Regions from separate parts of the Pseudomonas sp. XS1P51 genome, predicted to be linked through region 3. Evidence: predicted binding sites of a transcription regulator. Region 3 holds the regulator's gene; each other region holds the start of a gene.

Region 1 (3,985 bases), 740 kb from region 3:
GAGCGAGGGGCCGCGATTCGGGATCAGGTTGAGCGGCTTCCGCACTGCGCCTGATCCTCAATTCCTGAACGAACCCCACGCTATAACGTGGGGTTTTTTTTGTCGTTCAGAATGCCTGGAGTATTCGGGAAGCACGCTTCCACCACGGTGCATTGATCGAGCGCTGCGGCCGTTCACTATCCGCCAGCATGTGCGGAACATCCTGCAAGCGAATCCACGGCTGGTTATTCCAGTGCAGCAAACTCAATGACATATCTGGCCAGTTCAACAGGCTTAGTATCGGGCGTTCGGTTGAAACTGTGTGTTGGGCGTCTCTAAGGGCTGGCACTACGTCGTGGGTCAGCCATTCGCGCAGGCCTCGGTATTCAGGGCAGTAGTGGTAGACGAGCAGGGCATAGACGCCGGATTCGCTGATTAGCAAGGTGTTTTCGATGGTGCGGTGGATGACGACTCGCGCGGATTGATGTTGATCGGGATCGAGTTTTCGGACGGCGCGTTCGTCGAGGAAAAGGCGAAGAAATCGGCCTAGATCTCGGGCACTAAACCAGGCTTGGTTTTCCAACAGCAGGGCGTGGAGGTGGAGTTTGTGGCGGGTAAAGACGTTGGGGACCAGATAAACGTCATCGCTATTCATTAATACAGCTCCTTTTGCTTAAGGGACTGCCGTCAATCGTCGCCAAACAATTGGGGTGGCAGCTGTACGCGGGTTGGCGAACCGGAGCAAAAGGAACCCGGCAGACCCGAAGGTCTCCCACGCACAGCCGCCATGACTCGATGTGGCGGAGATGAGCCCGCCGTCGATGGTTGTTGTACGCCTTAAGCTTCCGGGTCGCCAAACCCAGTGCTGAATATTCAGCTAGGGATGAGCTTAGGAACCTTGGCTTCGCGGCGCTATCGGACGGCGGTGGTGATCTTTGTAGGACGTTGCCGAGATTGTGGCGGGGCGGCAGATCAAAGGATCGCAGCCTGCGGCAGCTCCTACAGAGGGTGGTCTATCCAGTGTGGCAAGGCTCGCACACAGGGGACTGCATTGTCAGCAGGGTTACTCGGCAGGTGGATTCAGCTTCGCTTCAAGCTCCGCCACCTTCGCCTCAAGACTCTCCAGCCGTGCCCGGGTCCGCGCCAGCACAACCATCTGGCTATCAAACTCTTCCCGGCTCACCAGGTCCAGTTTGCTAAACCCGCTCTGCAGCAGCGCCTTGAACTGGCTTTCGATTTCGCTTTTCGGCAGCGGGGTGTCGCCGCTGAAGAGTCGGGAGGCGGTGCCGGTCAGGGCGTCGAGGAAGTCTTTGGGCGCGAGCATGGGAAATGTCCTGGAAACAATGGCGGGCAGTGTATCACGCAGTGTCTATAGTCAATTCCGACGGCTGGCCATGCACGCTTTTCGCGCATGCGGACGGACGGCATCGCACTGTTGTTGTGCGTAATCGTCGGGTCATTCAAGCGAAGGGGCTGGCGGTCGCGGTCAACGTATTGAATTCAGTGACTTTTGGCGAGATGGCAAGCTTTCTGCTTAGTCAGTCGTAACCCATGCACTGATGCAGTCGCTGTGACGAATGCAGTGCGCCAAGCGAAACGGGGAAGTGTTTCGTGCGGAGCGGTTAGCTGGCGTCGGACGGGCAGGTAAGGCCGACGATGCGTTACAAAGCCAGGCACTGCGCTTAGACTTGAGTCGGGTTTGTTTTCCTGGGGCAAGTCCACCAATTCGGGAGAGAGTTTTCATGAAGCTAGTCACTGCCATCATCAAGCCGTTCAAGTTGGACGACGTGCGCGAGTCGCTGTCCGAGATCGGCGTGCAGGGCATTACCGTTACTGAAGTCAAAGGCTTCGGTCGGCAGAAGGGTCACACCGAGCTGTATCGCGGCGCGGAATATGTGGTCGATTTTCTGCCCAAGGTGAAAATCGATGTCGCCATTGACGACAAGGATCTGGACCGGGTTATCGAGGCGATAACCAAGGCTGCCAACACCGGCAAGATCGGCGACGGCAAGATTTTCGTGGTCAATCTGGAACAGGCGATTCGCATCCGTACCGGCGAAACCGATACCGACGCAATCTAAGCCGCCACAAACCCAACGCCCCAGGAGAAAACAATATGACTCTGCGTAAATTCGCAGGGCTAGGAGCCCTGTTGTCCCTCGTAATGCCCAGCCTGGCTATGGCGGCAGACGAAGTGGCGGCCCCAGTCCTCAATTCCGGCGACACCGCTTGGATGCTGACCTCGACAGCCCTCGTGCTGTTCATGACCATTCCCGGCCTCGCGCTGTTCTACGGCGGCATGGTTCGGTCGAAAAACATTCTTTCCGTGATGATGCAATGCTTCGCCATTACCGGTCTGATCAGCATTCTGTGGGTCATTTATGGCTACAGCATTGCGTTCGACACCACGGGCATGGAGCAGGGCGTCGTCAACTTCAACTCGTTCTTCGGCGGCATGGGCAAGGCATTCCTCGCCGGGGTCACGCCTTCGAGCCTGACCGGTCCTGCGGCGCTGTTCCCTGAGGCGGTGTTCATCACCTTCCAGATGACCTTCGCCATCATTACCCCAGCGCTGATCGTCGGTGCCTTCGCCGAGCGGATGAAGTTCTCCGCCATGCTGATCTTCATGGGTATCTGGTTCACCCTGGTGTATGCACCGATCGCACACATGGTCTGGTCCGGCAACGGCGGCCTGATGTGGGACTGGGGCGTGCTGGACTTCGCCGGCGGCACCGTGGTGCACATCAACGCCGGTGTGGCCGGTCTGGTAGCGTGCATCGTGCTCGGCAAGCGTAAAGGCTTCCCGACCACCCCGATGGCACCGCATAACCTCGGTTACACCCTGGTGGGCGCCGCGATGCTGTGGGTCGGCTGGTTCGGCTTCAACGCCGGTTCCGCCGCAGCGGCCAACGGCACTGCCGGTATGGCGATGCTGGTCACCCAGATCGCAACCGCCGCCGCTGCACTGGGCTGGATGTTCGCCGAGTGGGTCACCCATGGCAAACCAAGTGCACTGGGTATCGCTTCGGGTGTTGTCGCCGGTCTGGTGGCAATCACTCCGGCCGCTGGCACCGTGGGCCCGATGGGCGCTCTGGTTATCGGTCTGGCAGCGGGCGTGGTGTGCTTCTTCTGCGCCACCACCCTGAAACGCAAACTCGGCTATGACGACTCCCTGGACGCCTTCGGCGTACACGGCATCGGCGGTATCCTCGGCGCGATCCTGACCGGTGTGTTCGCTGCACCGTCCCTGGGTGGCTTCGGCACCGTTACCGACATCGCCGCACAAGTCTGGATTCAGTGCAAAGGCGTGGGCTTCACGGTGATCTACACCGCGATCGTTACCTACATCATTCTTAAGGTGCTGGACGCGGTCATGGGTCTGCGTATCACCGAAGAAGAAGAGGCTGTCGGTATCGACCTGGCACTTCACAACGAACGCGGCTACAACTTGTAAGCACGCGCATAAAAAACTTGCCCGGCTTGCCGGGCATTTTTTTGTCTGGAATTTGTCCATGAAGGAACTGCTGAAAGGTTTTTTCGTACACGTTTAGTGGCGTTTACGACGGGCGTTTTTCTGCGGCCAATGGCTTACATGATTGAAGGAATATTAGGGCCTTTGTTTTTTCCCAGAGCGCGCTAGAATGCGCCCCGAACGTGCGGAGAACTGTATGTGGCAACAGACTCTGATTACCCTGCGGGCGCGGCCCCGGGGCTTTCATCTGGTAACGGACGAGTTACTCGCCGGCCTGCCTGAACTCAAGGCATGTCGGGTCGGTCTGTTGCATTTGTGGCTGCAGCATACCTCGGCTTCGTTGACCATCAACGAGAACGCCGATCCGGCGGTACGTCGCGACTTCGAACGATTTTTCAATCGTCTGATCCCACAAGGAGCAGACGGCTATGAGCATAACGACGAAGGCCTGGACGACCTCCCGGCGCACTTCAAGGCCAGCGTGCTTGGCTGTCAGCTCAGTTTGCCGATTTCGGCGGGCCGACTGGCGCTGGG
Region 2 (3,985 bases), 810 kb from region 3:
ACGGGGTATTTGGCGTCAAGCGTGTAGGGCTGATGCCCAGCGAGCGTCGGCACATGGAGCTCAATGCCTTGCTTGGCGCGCTGGAGTTTCCGGTGCTGTCGATCGACATGGGCGGCTCGATCGTTGCCGCCAACCGCGCGGCGGCGCAGTTGCTCGGGGTGCGGGTCGATGAGGTGCCGGGTATTCCATTGTCCCGTTACGCTGAGGACTTCGACTTACCGGAACTGGTGCGCGCCAACAAATCGCGGATCAACGGGCTGCGGGTCAAGGTCAAGGGCGACGTGTTTCTTGCCGACATCGCGCCGCTGCAATCGGAACATGACGACAGCGAAGCCATGGCCGGCGCAGTGCTGACGCTGCACCGTGCCGACCGTGTCGGTGAGCGCATCTATAACGTGCGCAAGCAGGAGTTGCGCGGTTTCGACAGCATCTTCCAAAGCTCGAAAGTGATGGCCGCGGTGGTGCGCGAAGCCCGACGCATGGCGCCGCTCGATGCGCCGCTATTAATAGAAGGCGAAACCGGTACCGGTAAAGAGTTGTTGGCGCGCGCCTGCCATTTGGCCAGCCCTCGCGGGCAGTCGCCGTTGATGGCGCTCAATTGCGCCGGCCTGCCGGAATCCATGGCCGAGACCGAGTTGTTCGGCTATGGCCCCGGTGCGTTCGAGGGGGCCCGGGCCGAGGGCAAGCTCGGGCTGCTGGAGCTGACGGCAGGCGGTACGCTGTTTCTCGATGGTGTCGGGGAAATGAGCCCGCGCTTGCAGGTGAAATTGCTGCGCTTCCTGCAGGACGGTTGCTTCCGTCGTGTGGGCAGCGATGAAGAGGTTTATCTCGATGTACGGGTGATCTGCGCGACTCAGGTCGACTTGTCCGAGTTGTGTGCCCGTGCTGAGTTTCGCCAGGATCTTTATCACCGCTTGAACGTGCTGTCATTGCACATCCCGCCGCTGCGCGAATGCCTCGACGGCTTGACGCCACTGGTGGAGCACTTCCTCGATCAGGCCAGTCGGCAGATCGGTTGTCCGCTACCGAAACTGGCGCCGGCGGCTATGGAGCGACTCAGTCATTACCATTGGCCGGGCAACGTTCGGCAGTTGGAGAACGTGCTGTTCCAGGCGGTTTCACTGTGCGAGGGCGGCACGGTCAAGGCCGAACATATTCGCCTGCCGGATTACGGCGTGCGTCAGCCGCTTGGCGATTTCTCGCTTGAGGGCGGGTTGGATGCGATCGTCGGGCGCTTTGAAAAAGCAGTGCTGGAGCGTTTGTATTCCGAGCATCCGAGCAGTCGGCAACTGGGCAAGCGGTTGGGGGTTTCACATACCACCATCGCCAACAAACTGCGTGAGTACGACGTCGGTAAAGACAATAGTTGAAGATCGAAAGATCGCAGCCTCGTTTCACTCGACAGCTCCTACAGGTGTACGCATTCCAATGTAGGAGCTGTCGAGTGAAACGAGGCTGCGATCTTTTGATCTCTTGATCTGTTGCCGCGAAGCGGCATAACACCGCCGGTTTTTCGTCTTTGACACAATCCCCGAATCCTCTCTGAACCCGTCAAGCCCTTTGTTTGCCGGGCCCCGCGCCGCCAGAAAAAAGTTGGTCTGCAAATTGCTTATGGCTCAGCAGTACAGCAGTGGGCGGCAAACGTCCGGCATGCAGAGGAAAGAGTGTGGACAAGTACCTTTATGTGGCAATGACCGGCGCCAGCCAGAATGCACTGGCGCAGAAGGCTCATGCGAACAACCTCGCGAACATTTCCACCAACGGTTTCCAGAAAGACCTGGAGCAGGCGCGTTCCATGCCGGTGTTCGGTGACAGCTTTCCGGCGCGTGCGTTTGCCATGTCCGAACGTCCGGCCACCGACTTCTCTCCTGGCGCGATGGTGGAAACCGGTCGTGACCTCGATGTCGCCGTGACCGGCAACGGCTGGATTGCGGTGCAGAACCCTGATGGTGGCGAAAGTTACGTGCGTACCGGCAGCCTGAACGTTGACGCCCTCGGGGTGCTGCGGGCTGGCAATGGTATGCCGGTGTTGGGCAATGGCGGGCCGATTGCCGTGCCACCCGAGCAGCAAATCGAAATTGGCGAAGACGGCACCATCAGCATTCGTGCGATGGGTGAAGGTCCCCGCGTGATGGCGGAAGTCGACCGCATCAAGCTGGTCAATCCGGACTTCAAGACCATGACCAAAGGCCTGGACGGCTCGATTCACACCAAGGACGGCAAGCCCGCGCAAGCCGATGCCGGCGTCAAGCTGGTGTCCGGTTTCCTCGAGTCGAGCAACGTCAATGCCGTGGAAGAGATGACCTCGGTACTGGCGCTGTCCAAGCAGTTCGAGCTGCACATCAAGATGATGAACACCGCCAAAGACGATGACCAGGCCATGGCTCGGGTCTTGCAGATCAGCTAATTATCAGAACGTCGCGCCGTAAAACAGGCGCACGAGGAGAATCGAATGCTTCCGGCTCTATGGGTTGCCAAAACAGGTCTGTCCGCCCAGGACACCAACCTGACGACCATTTCCAACAACCTGGCGAACGTGTCGACCACGGGTTTCAAACGTGACCGTGCCGAGTTCCAGGACTTGCTGTACCAGATCAAACGCCAGCCAGGCGCCCAGTCGACCCAGGACAGCGAATTGCCGTCGGGCCTGCAACTGGGTACTGGTGTGCGCATCGTCGGCACCCAGAAAAACTTCAACGCCGGCAGCCTGCAAACCACCGAGCAGCCGTTGGATATGGCCATCGACGGTCGCGGTTTCTTCCAGATTCTGCAGCCGGATGGCACCACGTCCTACACCCGTGACGGTACGTTTCACCTCGACTCCAACGGTCAGATCGTGAACGCCAGCGGCTTCGCCCTGGAACCGGCCATTGTCATTCCGAACGATGCCCAGACCTTCACGGTCGGTCGCGACGGCACCGTGTCCATCACCGTTGCCGGCAACCCGGCCGCCCAGGTGATCGGCAACCTGCAAACCGCCGACTTCATCAACCCGGCCGGCCTGCAAGCGGTGGGTAACAACCTGTTCCTGGAAACCGCTGCCAGTGGTGCGCCGCAAGTCGGTACGCCGGGCCTGGCCGGTTTCGGCACCACGCTGCAGAACACCCTGGAAACGTCCAACGTCAGCACCGTTGAGGAGATGGTCAACATGATCACCACTCAGCGCGCCTACGAGATGAACTCCAAGGTGATCTCCACTGCCGACCAGATGCTCTCGTTCGTAACGCAGAATCTGTAATCAAGTCTATGAGGCGACCATGAGGTCGCCTGCAACACCGTGAGGTAGGGTCATGAATCGCTTTGTATCTGTTCTGGCACTGAGTGGGGCCATCGTGCTCGCGGGTTGCGTTGCCCCGCCGCCCAAGCCCAATGACCCTTACTACGCCCCGGTGTTGCCGCGCACACCGCTGCCGGCTGCCGCCAACAACGGCTCGATCTACCAGGCCGGTTTCGAACAGAACCTGTACGGCGACCGCAAGGCGTTCCGGGTCGGTGACATCATCACCATCACCCTGAACGAGAGAACCCAGGCCAGCAAGAACGCCAACTCGCAGATCGACAAGAACAGCAACACCAGTGTTGGCCTGACCTCGTTGTTTGGCTCCAGCCTGACCACCAATAACCCGATCGGAAGCAATGACCTGAGTCTGGATGCCGGTTATAGCGCCGATCGCGCGACCAAGGGCGACAGCAAGTCCGGCCAGAGCAACAGCCTGACCGGTTCGATCACGGTGACCGTCGCCGACGTGCTGCCCAACGGCATCATCGTCGTGCGCGGCGAGAAGTGGCTGACCCTCAACACCGGCGATGAGCTGGTGCGGATTGCCGGCCTCGTTCGCGCCGATGACATCGCTACCGACAACACCGTGTCGTCGACCCGTGTCGCCGATGCGCGAATCACCTATTCGGGTACCGGTGCTTTTGCCGATGCGAGTCAGCCAGGCTGGTTCGACCGTTTCTTCCTCAGCCCGCTGTTCCCTTTCTA
Region 3 (3,985 bases):
GACCCGCAAAGAACTCGACAAGGCCGGTCGTCGCAAGGAACTGGAAAGCCTGCTGCAGGAATTTCACATCAACCACATCCGCGACAACCTCGGCATGAGCCTGTCCGGTGGCGAACGTCGTCGCGTGGAAATCGCCCGGGCACTGGCCACCAACCCGAAGTTCATCCTCCTGGACGAACCTTTCGCCGGTGTGGACCCGATCTCGGTGGGCGACATCAAACAGATCATCTATCACCTCAAGGCCAAGGGCATTGGCGTGTTGATCACCGACCACAACGTTCGTGAAACCCTGGATATCTGCGAAACCGCCTACATCGTGAACGATGGCCAACTGATCGCAGAAGGTGACTCTGCCACCATCCTGGCCAACGACCTGGTCAAGGAAGTGTATCTGGGCCATGAGTTCCGCCTGTAAGCGCTCAGGTGCCTGGCCAGTCGCCGAGAGCTTGTCTCGATAAAAAAATCAACCGTTTTTTATTGTTACAGCGCGCCAGGCAAACGTTGCGCCTCAAAGATGTTCAGCTACCAGCAAGGGCAATGCGTCAATAAAACTTTAAACGTTTTTATTGTTACAGCGCTCTAGGCAAACGTTGTGGTTTCAGGCATATAATTTGCTTATGTTTGGCGCTCCGGCGCCCTGTAGTGGATGGCGCATGTGCGCCGGCGAATAAGGTGTTAAGCCCCTGCCATGAAACCATCGCTAGTCTTGAGAATGGGCCAGCAGCTGACGATGACACCTCAGCTGCAACAGGCCATCCGCCTGCTCCAATTGTCGACCCTGGACCTGCAACAGGAAATCCAGGAGGCCCTGGAGTCCAATCCGATGCTCGAACGCCAGGAAGAAGGCGACGACTTCGATAACGCCGACCCCTTGGCCGACAAAGCCGAACAGCAACCCAACGCCGATGTTTCGGAACCCTCCTACCAGGAAACCGCCCCGACGGTGGATAACCTCGAGGAAGGTGACTGGAACGAACGCATTCCCAACGAGCTGCCCGTCGACACCGCGTGGGAAGACGTCTACCAGACCAGCGCCAGCAGCCTGCCAAGCAACGATGACGACGAGTGGGACTTCACCACCCGTACATCGGCCGGCGAAAGCCTGCAAAGCCACCTGCTGTGGCAACTGAACCTGGCGCCGATGTCCGACACCGATCGCCTGATCGCCGTGACCCTGATCGACTGCATCAACAATCAGGGCTACCTGGACGAAACCCTCGAGGAAATCCTCGAAGCCTTCGATCCGGAACTGGACATCGAACTGGACGAAATCGAAGCCGTCCTGCACCGCATCCAGCAATTCGAGCCCGCCGGCATCGGCGCCCGCAACCTGGGTGAATGCCTGCTGCTGCAACTGCGCCAGCTGCCCGCCAAGACCCCTTGGCTGGCCGAAGCCAAACGCCTGGTCACCGATTACATCGACCTGCTCGGCAGCCGCGACTACAGCCAGTTGATGCGCCGCATGAAGCTCAAGGAAGATGAACTGCGCCAGGTGATCGAACTGGTGCAGAGCCTCAATCCGCGCCCAGGCTCACAGATCGAGTCCAGCGAAGCCGAATACGTCGTTCCCGATGTCATCGTGCGCAAAGACAACGAACGCTGGCTGGTAGAGCTGAATCAGGAATCGGTGCCACGGTTGCGGGTCAACGCCCAGTACGCCGGCTTCGTGCGCCGCGCCGACACCAGCGCCGACAACACCTTCATGCGCAATCAGCTGCAAGAGGCTCGCTGGTTCATCAAGAGCCTGCAAAGCCGCAACGAAACCCTGATGAAAGTAGCCACCCAGATCGTCGAGCATCAGCGCGGCTTCCTGGAGTACGGCGACGAAGCCATGAAACCGTTGGTCCTCCATGACATCGCCGAGGCGGTTGGCATGCACGAATCGACGATTTCCCGGGTAACCACGCAAAAATTCATGCATACCCCTCGGGGCATATATGAGCTGAAATACTTTTTCTCCAGCCACGTCAGCACCTCCGAAGGCGGTGAATGCTCGTCTACGGCGATCCGCGCGATCATCAAAAAACTGGTTGCAGCGGAAAATCAGAAAAAGCCGTTGAGTGACAGCAAGATCGCTGGTTTACTGGAGGCACAAGGCATTCAGGTGGCTCGCCGCACCGTCGCCAAGTACCGCGAATCCCTTGGGATCGCGCCTTCGAGCGAACGTAAGCGGTTGATGTAACGGGCCACGCCACAGCGTTCCAGTGGCAGGCATTTCTGCCTGCCGCTTTATGCACTGGCAACGAAGGAGAAGCTGTATGCAAGTCAACATCAGTGGACACCAACTGGAAGTGACCGAACCCCTGCGCACCTACATCGGCGAAAAACTCGAGCGATTGGAAAGGCACTTCGACAAGATCACCAACGTGCAAGTCACGATGAACGTCGAGAAGCTGCTGCAGAAAATCGAAGCCACGCTGCATATTCCCGGCGGAGAAGTGGTCGCCAATGCCGAGCATACGGACATGTATGCCGCCATCGACCTGCTGACCGACAAGCTGGATCGCCAACTCAAAAAGCATAAGGAAAAGACCCAGAGCCTCCTCCAGGGTGCAACCGGTCGTTAACACTCCCAACCCATGATCCGACTTGAAAGCATCCTGACCCCCGGCCGTTCCCTCGTGAATGTGCCGGGCGGCAGTAAAAAGAAAGCCCTCGAGCAAATTGCCAACCTAATCCATCGCGAAGTGCCGGATCTGGAGATGCAAGATGTCTTCGAGGCTCTGATTGCCCGTGAAAAACTCGGTTCCACCGGTTTTGGCAACGGCATCGCCATCCCTCACTGCCGCCTCAAGGGCTGCAATTCGCCCATCAGTGCCTTGATGCACCTGGACGCCCCCATCGATTTCGACGCCATCGACGGTGCTCCGGTTGACCTGCTGTTCGTTCTGCTGGTCCCGGAAGCCGCCACCGATGCGCACCTGGAGCTACTGCGCCAGATCGCCAGCATGCTCGATCGCAAGGAAGTGCGCGAAAAACTGCGCAGCGCTCCGAGCAATGAAGCCTTGTATCAGGTTGTCCTGGACGAGCAAAACGGGCAGTAATCATGCGTTTGATCATCGTCAGTGGCCGCTCCGGCTCAGGTAAAAGTACCGCACTCGATGTTCTCGAGGACAACGGCTACTACTGCATCGACAACCTGCCCGCCGGCCTGCTGCCAGAACTGGCTGAACGCGCGCTGATTCACACCGAACTGGCACAGCCGCTGGTTGCCGTTTCCATCGATGCGCGCAATTTGCCGAGTCACCTGACGCGCTTTCCGGAACTGCTGGCAGAAGTCCGCAGCCGGCATATCCAGTGCGATGTCTTGTACCTGGATGCCGATGAAGAAACCCTGCTCAAACGTTTTTCGGAAACCCGCCGCCGTCACCCACTGAGCAGCGCCAATCGCTCGCTGGCCGAGGCGATCAACGATGAAACCAGCCTGCTCGGGCCGATTGCCGACCTCGCCGACCTCAAGGTCAACACCACCAACCTGAACCTGTACCAACTGCGCGACACCATCAAGCTGCGCCTGCTGAACCAGCCGGAGCCCGGTACTGCGTTTCTGGTGGAGTCTTTCGGGTTCAAGCGTGGCATGCCGGTGGACGCCGACCTGGTGTTCGATGTGCGCTGCCTGCCCAACCCGTACTGGAAGCCGGAGTTGCGCGATCAGTCCGGACTTGATCAACCGGTTGCCGAGTACCTGGCGGCACAGCCGGACGTCGAAGAGATGTTCCAGGACATTTCCTCGTACCTGCTCAAATGGCTGCCCCGCTTTGCCGCCAGCAACCGCGCTTATGTGACCATTGCCATTGGGTGCACCGGCGGACATCACCGCTCCGTCTACCTGACCGAACGTCTGGGTCAGGCTCTGCAAAAATCCCTGAAGAACGTCCAGGTTCGCCACCGCGACCTCAGCTAAAGGATTCACACCGCGATGCCTGCTCTGGAAATCGAAATCATCAACAAGCTGGGCCTGCATGCCCGTGCGTCTGCCAAGTTT
Region 4 (3,985 bases), 1.3 Mb from region 3:
TCCTGGTCGTTGGAGTCCATCACGCGCTCGTCGTTGAGCTCGTTGCGCTCCAGGGTGCCGGATTGACGCAAGAGTTTGTCTACCAGGGTGGTTTTACCATGGTCAACGTGAGCAATGATGGCGATGTTGCGTAGATTTTCGATCACTTGTGTATCTCGATCAGAGGATTCGGTGTGCTGACAAGTCTTGGCAGCGATTAACAGTAGAGTCCGGCAAAGCCGTTACAGCTTGACGGCGGCGTCGGGGGGCCGGTGACGCAGGCCACAGGCAAACAGCCCCGGGCACTTAGCTCGGTCGATAAACGCGCACATTGGCATGCCCCTCACTGAGCAAATGGTGGGCATGCAGGCGACTCATCACGCCTTTGTCGCAATACAACAGGTACTGGCGAGTAGGGTCCAGTTCCTTGAAACGAGCGTTCAATGCATAAAACGGCATCGTCTGTACCTCAATGCCAGCGAGTTCCAGCGGCTCGTCTTCAGCGGCATCCGGGTGACGGATGTCGATGATGATCTGGCCCGCCAGCGCTTCGCTGACTTCTTCGATCTGCAAGTCCTGGCCCAATTCGTCGATCACGCGATCGATCGGCACCAGTTTGGCGTTCTCGAGCGCACGCTCAAGTACCGCCATGTCGAATTCTTTCTCTTCATGCTCCACGCGCGGACGCTTGGCGTGGGTCTTGGGGTTCACCGAGATGACCCCGCAGTATTCCGGCATGTGCTTGGCGAAATCGGCGGTGCCGATTTCGTTGGCCAGGTCGATGATGTCCTGCTTGTGACTGGCGATCAGCGGACGCAAGACCAGCTTGTCGGTCACGCAGTCGATCACGGACAGGTTCGGCAGCGTCTGGCTCGACACCTGGGAAATCGCTTCGCCGGTGACCAGCGCTTCGATCTCCAGCCGATCGGCAATACGGGAAGCAGCGCGCAACATCATACGCTTCAAAACCACACCCATATGACTGTTATCGACTTTCCCGAGAATTTCTCCCAGTACTTCCTCGAACGGCACACTGACAAATAACACGCGTTGGGAGCTGCCGTACTTCTTCCAGATGAAGTGCGCGACTTCCATGACGCCCAGTTCGTGGGCACGTCCGCCCAGATTGAAGAAGCAGAAATGGCTCATCAACCCGCGGCGCATGATCTGGTAAGCGGCAACGGTGGAGTCGAACCCGCCGGACATCAGCACAAGCGTCTGTTCCAGGGCACCCAGCGGATAACCGCCGATGCTGTTGTGCTGGCTGTGGATCACGAACAACCGTTTGTCGCGAATTTCGATGCGAACTTCGATTTCCGGCTCTCTGAGCGAGATTCCGGCGGCGCCGCATTGACGACGCAGTTGGCTGCCGACGTATTTCTCGACGTCCATCGAGCTGAATTCATGCTTGCCGGCACGCTTGCAGCGCACCGAAAAGATCTTCCCGGCCAACGCATCACCGAAGTGCTGCTTGCATTTGGCGACGATGTCATCGAAGTCACCCAGCGGGTATTCGTCGACCTGCAGGAAATGCGCGATGCCCGGCATGCAGCTCAGGCGCTCGGTCATCTCCTTCAAGGCTTTGGGCTCGCTGACGCGGGTTTCCAGCTCGAGATTGTCCCACACACCGTTCACCACCACGGCCGAGTCCAGGTCGCGGAGCACGGTGCGGATATTTTTGGCCAACTGGCGGATGAAACGCATCCGTACCGGGCGGCTCTTGATGGTGATCTCGGGGAAGACTTTTACGATTAGTTTCATGAAAACAGCGCGCGCTGGGCCAGCCGAAAAAGGGGGGCGCGGATTATAGCGGAAATTGCTCAAGGTTTAACCAGTTAATGTGCAGAAGGTTTTTAGTGCACCAAAACAGGTCATTTATCGATTTAAGCGCTACATTACAGGGCGGTATTTTCAGCCTGGTGCCGCTTTGCACCTTTATAAGCGTGATATTGGGGCAAAAAACCCATGGTGGGGCACTGGCATGCAATTTGCTCCCTTGTGAGGCAGGTTGCCATGGCAGAGTATTCGCGCCGGCATCACCCACATTCTAAGGGCATCCACTACTAAGCCCGAAGCCACCCGGAGGACACTATGTCGAAGTCGGTTCAACTCATCAAAGATCATGACGTCAAGTGGATTGATCTGCGCTTCACGGACACCAAAGGCACTCAGCACCACGTGACCATGCCGGCTCGCGACGCGCTGGATGAAGCTTTCTTCGAAGAAGGCAAAATGTTCGACGGTTCCTCCATCGCTGGCTGGAAAGGCATCGAGGCTTCCGACATGATCCTGATGCCGGACGACTCCACTGCCGTCCTCGACCCGTTCACCGAAGAGCCGACCCTGATCCTGGTTTGCGACGTGATCGAGCCTTCGACCATGCAAGGCTACGACCGTGACCCACGCGCGATCGCCAAGCGCGCCGAGGAATACCTGAAGTCGACCGGTATCGGTGACACCGTATTCGTTGGTCCGGAACCAGAATTCTTCATCTTCGACGAAGTGAAGTTCAAGTCCGACATCTCCGGTTCGATGTTCAAGATCTACTCCGAACAAGGTTCGTGGATGTCCGACCAGGACGTGGAAGGCGGCAACAAAGGCCACCGTCCAGGCGTCAAAGGCGGCTACTTCCCGGTTCCGCCGTTCGACCACGACCACGAAATCCGTACCTCCATGTGCAACGCCATGGAAGAAATGGGCCTGGTCATCGAAGTTCACCACCACGAAGTGGCAACTGCCGGCCAGAACGAAATCGGTGTGAAGTTCAACACCCTGGTCGCCAAGGCTGACGAAGTTCAGACCCTGAAGTACTGCGTACACAACGTTGCCGATGCATACGGCCGCACCGCGACCTTCATGCCTAAGCCGCTGTACGGCGATAACGGTTCGGGTATGCACGTTCACCTGTCCATCGCCAAAGATGGCAAGAACACCTTCGCTGGCGAAGGCTATGCCGGCCTGTCCGATACCGCTCTGTACTTCATCGGCGGCATCATCAAGCACGGTAAGGCACTGAACGGCTTCACCAACCCGTCGACCAACTCCTACAAGCGTCTGGTCCCAGGTTTCGAAGCTCCAGTGATGCTGGCCTACTCGGCTCGCAACCGTTCCGCTTCGATCCGTATTCCTTACGTGTCCAGCCCTCGCGCTCGCCGCATTGAAGCTCGCTTCCCGGATCCAGCAGCTAACCCGTACCTGGGCTTCGCTGCACTGTTGATGGCTGGCCTGGACGGCATCCAGAACAAGATCCACCCTGGCGACGCAGCTGACAAAAACCTGTATGACCTGCCGCCTGAAGAGGCGAAAGAGATCCCACAAGTTTGCGGCAGCCTGAAAGAAGCCCTGGAAGAGCTGGACAAAGGTCGTGCGTTCCTGACCAAAGGTGGCGTTTTCAGCGACGACTTCATCGACGCTTACATCGCCCTGAAAAGCGAAGAAGAAATCAAGGTTCGTACCTTCGTACACCCACTGGAATACGAGCTGTACTACAGCTGCTGATCCGGTAGCGCCTGCGCAAGCGGCGTGACAAAAAAGAGGCCTCCTTCGGGAGGCCTTTTTTATGCCCGGGATTCAGCGGCACGCCGCACTCCTGTGGGAGCGAGCCTGCTCGCGATAGCGGTCTTTCAGTCAACATCTCTATCGACTGACACGGCCTCATCGCGAGCAGGCTCGCTCCCACAGGGGATCTGTGGTGTTTGGGGGATCTGGGAAATCATTCCCAAATGTTTACAACTTGGGTCAACCGCCGCCCCTGACCTATGCTGCAACCCAATGCTTTCGCTTTTGGTCGATGTTATGGGTCGTGGTTTTCTCTTGATGTTGCTGCTGATCGCCCTGCCCGCCGCAGCGCAGATCTATAAGTACACCGACGCCGCCGGCAATACCGCTTACAGCAATCAACCGCCGGACGGCGTGAAGGCGCAGCCGGTCGAACTGCCACCGCTCAATAGTGTTGAACCCCAGGCACCTGCCGCCCCATCTCCCGAAGCCATCACCACCGAGCAAC

The links. Region 3 encodes sigma-54, which starts transcription at its own class of promoters, with help from an activator protein. Its sites were predicted from a motif close to ANTGGCATNNANNTTGCTNT; they were not measured.
Positions count from the first base shown of each region.
Region 1: the regulator sigma-54 is predicted to act here: its motif matches at 1,497-1,516, upstream of glnK (P-II family nitrogen regulator).
Region 2: the regulator sigma-54 is predicted to act here: its motif matches at 1,593-1,612, upstream of ACYZUD_RS32000 (flagellar basal body rod protein FlgF).
Region 4: the regulator sigma-54 is predicted to act here: its motif matches at 1,955-1,974, upstream of glnA (glutamate--ammonia ligase).

Region 1 covers NZ_CM142707.1:5,374,202-5,378,186, forward strand. Annotated here, with positions in the region: gene ACYZUD_RS24885 (HigA family addiction module antitoxin) at 1-54, shown strand, start outside; gene ACYZUD_RS24890 (BRO-N domain-containing protein) at 107-634, opposite strand; gene ACYZUD_RS24895 (accessory factor UbiK family protein) at 1,043-1,303, opposite strand; gene glnK (P-II family nitrogen regulator) at 1,722-2,060, shown strand; gene ACYZUD_RS24905 (ammonium transporter) at 2,096-3,433, shown strand; gene ACYZUD_RS24910 (secondary thiamine-phosphate synthase enzyme YjbQ) at 3,648-3,985, shown strand, end outside.
Region 2 covers NZ_CM142707.1:6,925,422-6,929,406, forward strand. Annotated here, with positions in the region: gene ACYZUD_RS31995 (sigma-54-dependent transcriptional regulator) at 1-1,370, shown strand, start outside; gene ACYZUD_RS32000 (flagellar basal body rod protein FlgF) at 1,667-2,407, shown strand; gene flgG (flagellar basal-body rod protein FlgG) at 2,453-3,238, shown strand; gene flgH (flagellar basal body L-ring protein FlgH) at 3,291-3,985, shown strand, end outside.
Region 3 covers NZ_CM142707.1:6,112,293-6,116,277, reverse strand. Annotated here, with positions in the region: gene lptB (LPS export ABC transporter ATP-binding protein) at 1-415, shown strand, start outside; gene ACYZUD_RS28300 (RNA polymerase factor sigma-54) at 689-2,182, shown strand; gene hpf (ribosome hibernation-promoting factor, HPF/YfiA family) at 2,259-2,567, shown strand; gene ptsN (PTS IIA-like nitrogen regulatory protein PtsN) at 2,580-3,044, shown strand; gene rapZ (RNase adapter RapZ) at 3,047-3,904, shown strand; gene ACYZUD_RS28280 (HPr family phosphocarrier protein) at 3,920-3,985, shown strand, end outside.
Region 4 covers NZ_CM142707.1:4,770,156-4,774,140, forward strand. Annotated here, with positions in the region: gene typA (translational GTPase TypA) at 1-146, opposite strand, end outside; gene thiI (tRNA uracil 4-sulfurtransferase ThiI) at 286-1,740, opposite strand; gene glnA (glutamate--ammonia ligase) at 2,071-3,477, shown strand; gene ACYZUD_RS22095 (DUF4124 domain-containing protein) at 3,775-3,985, shown strand, end outside.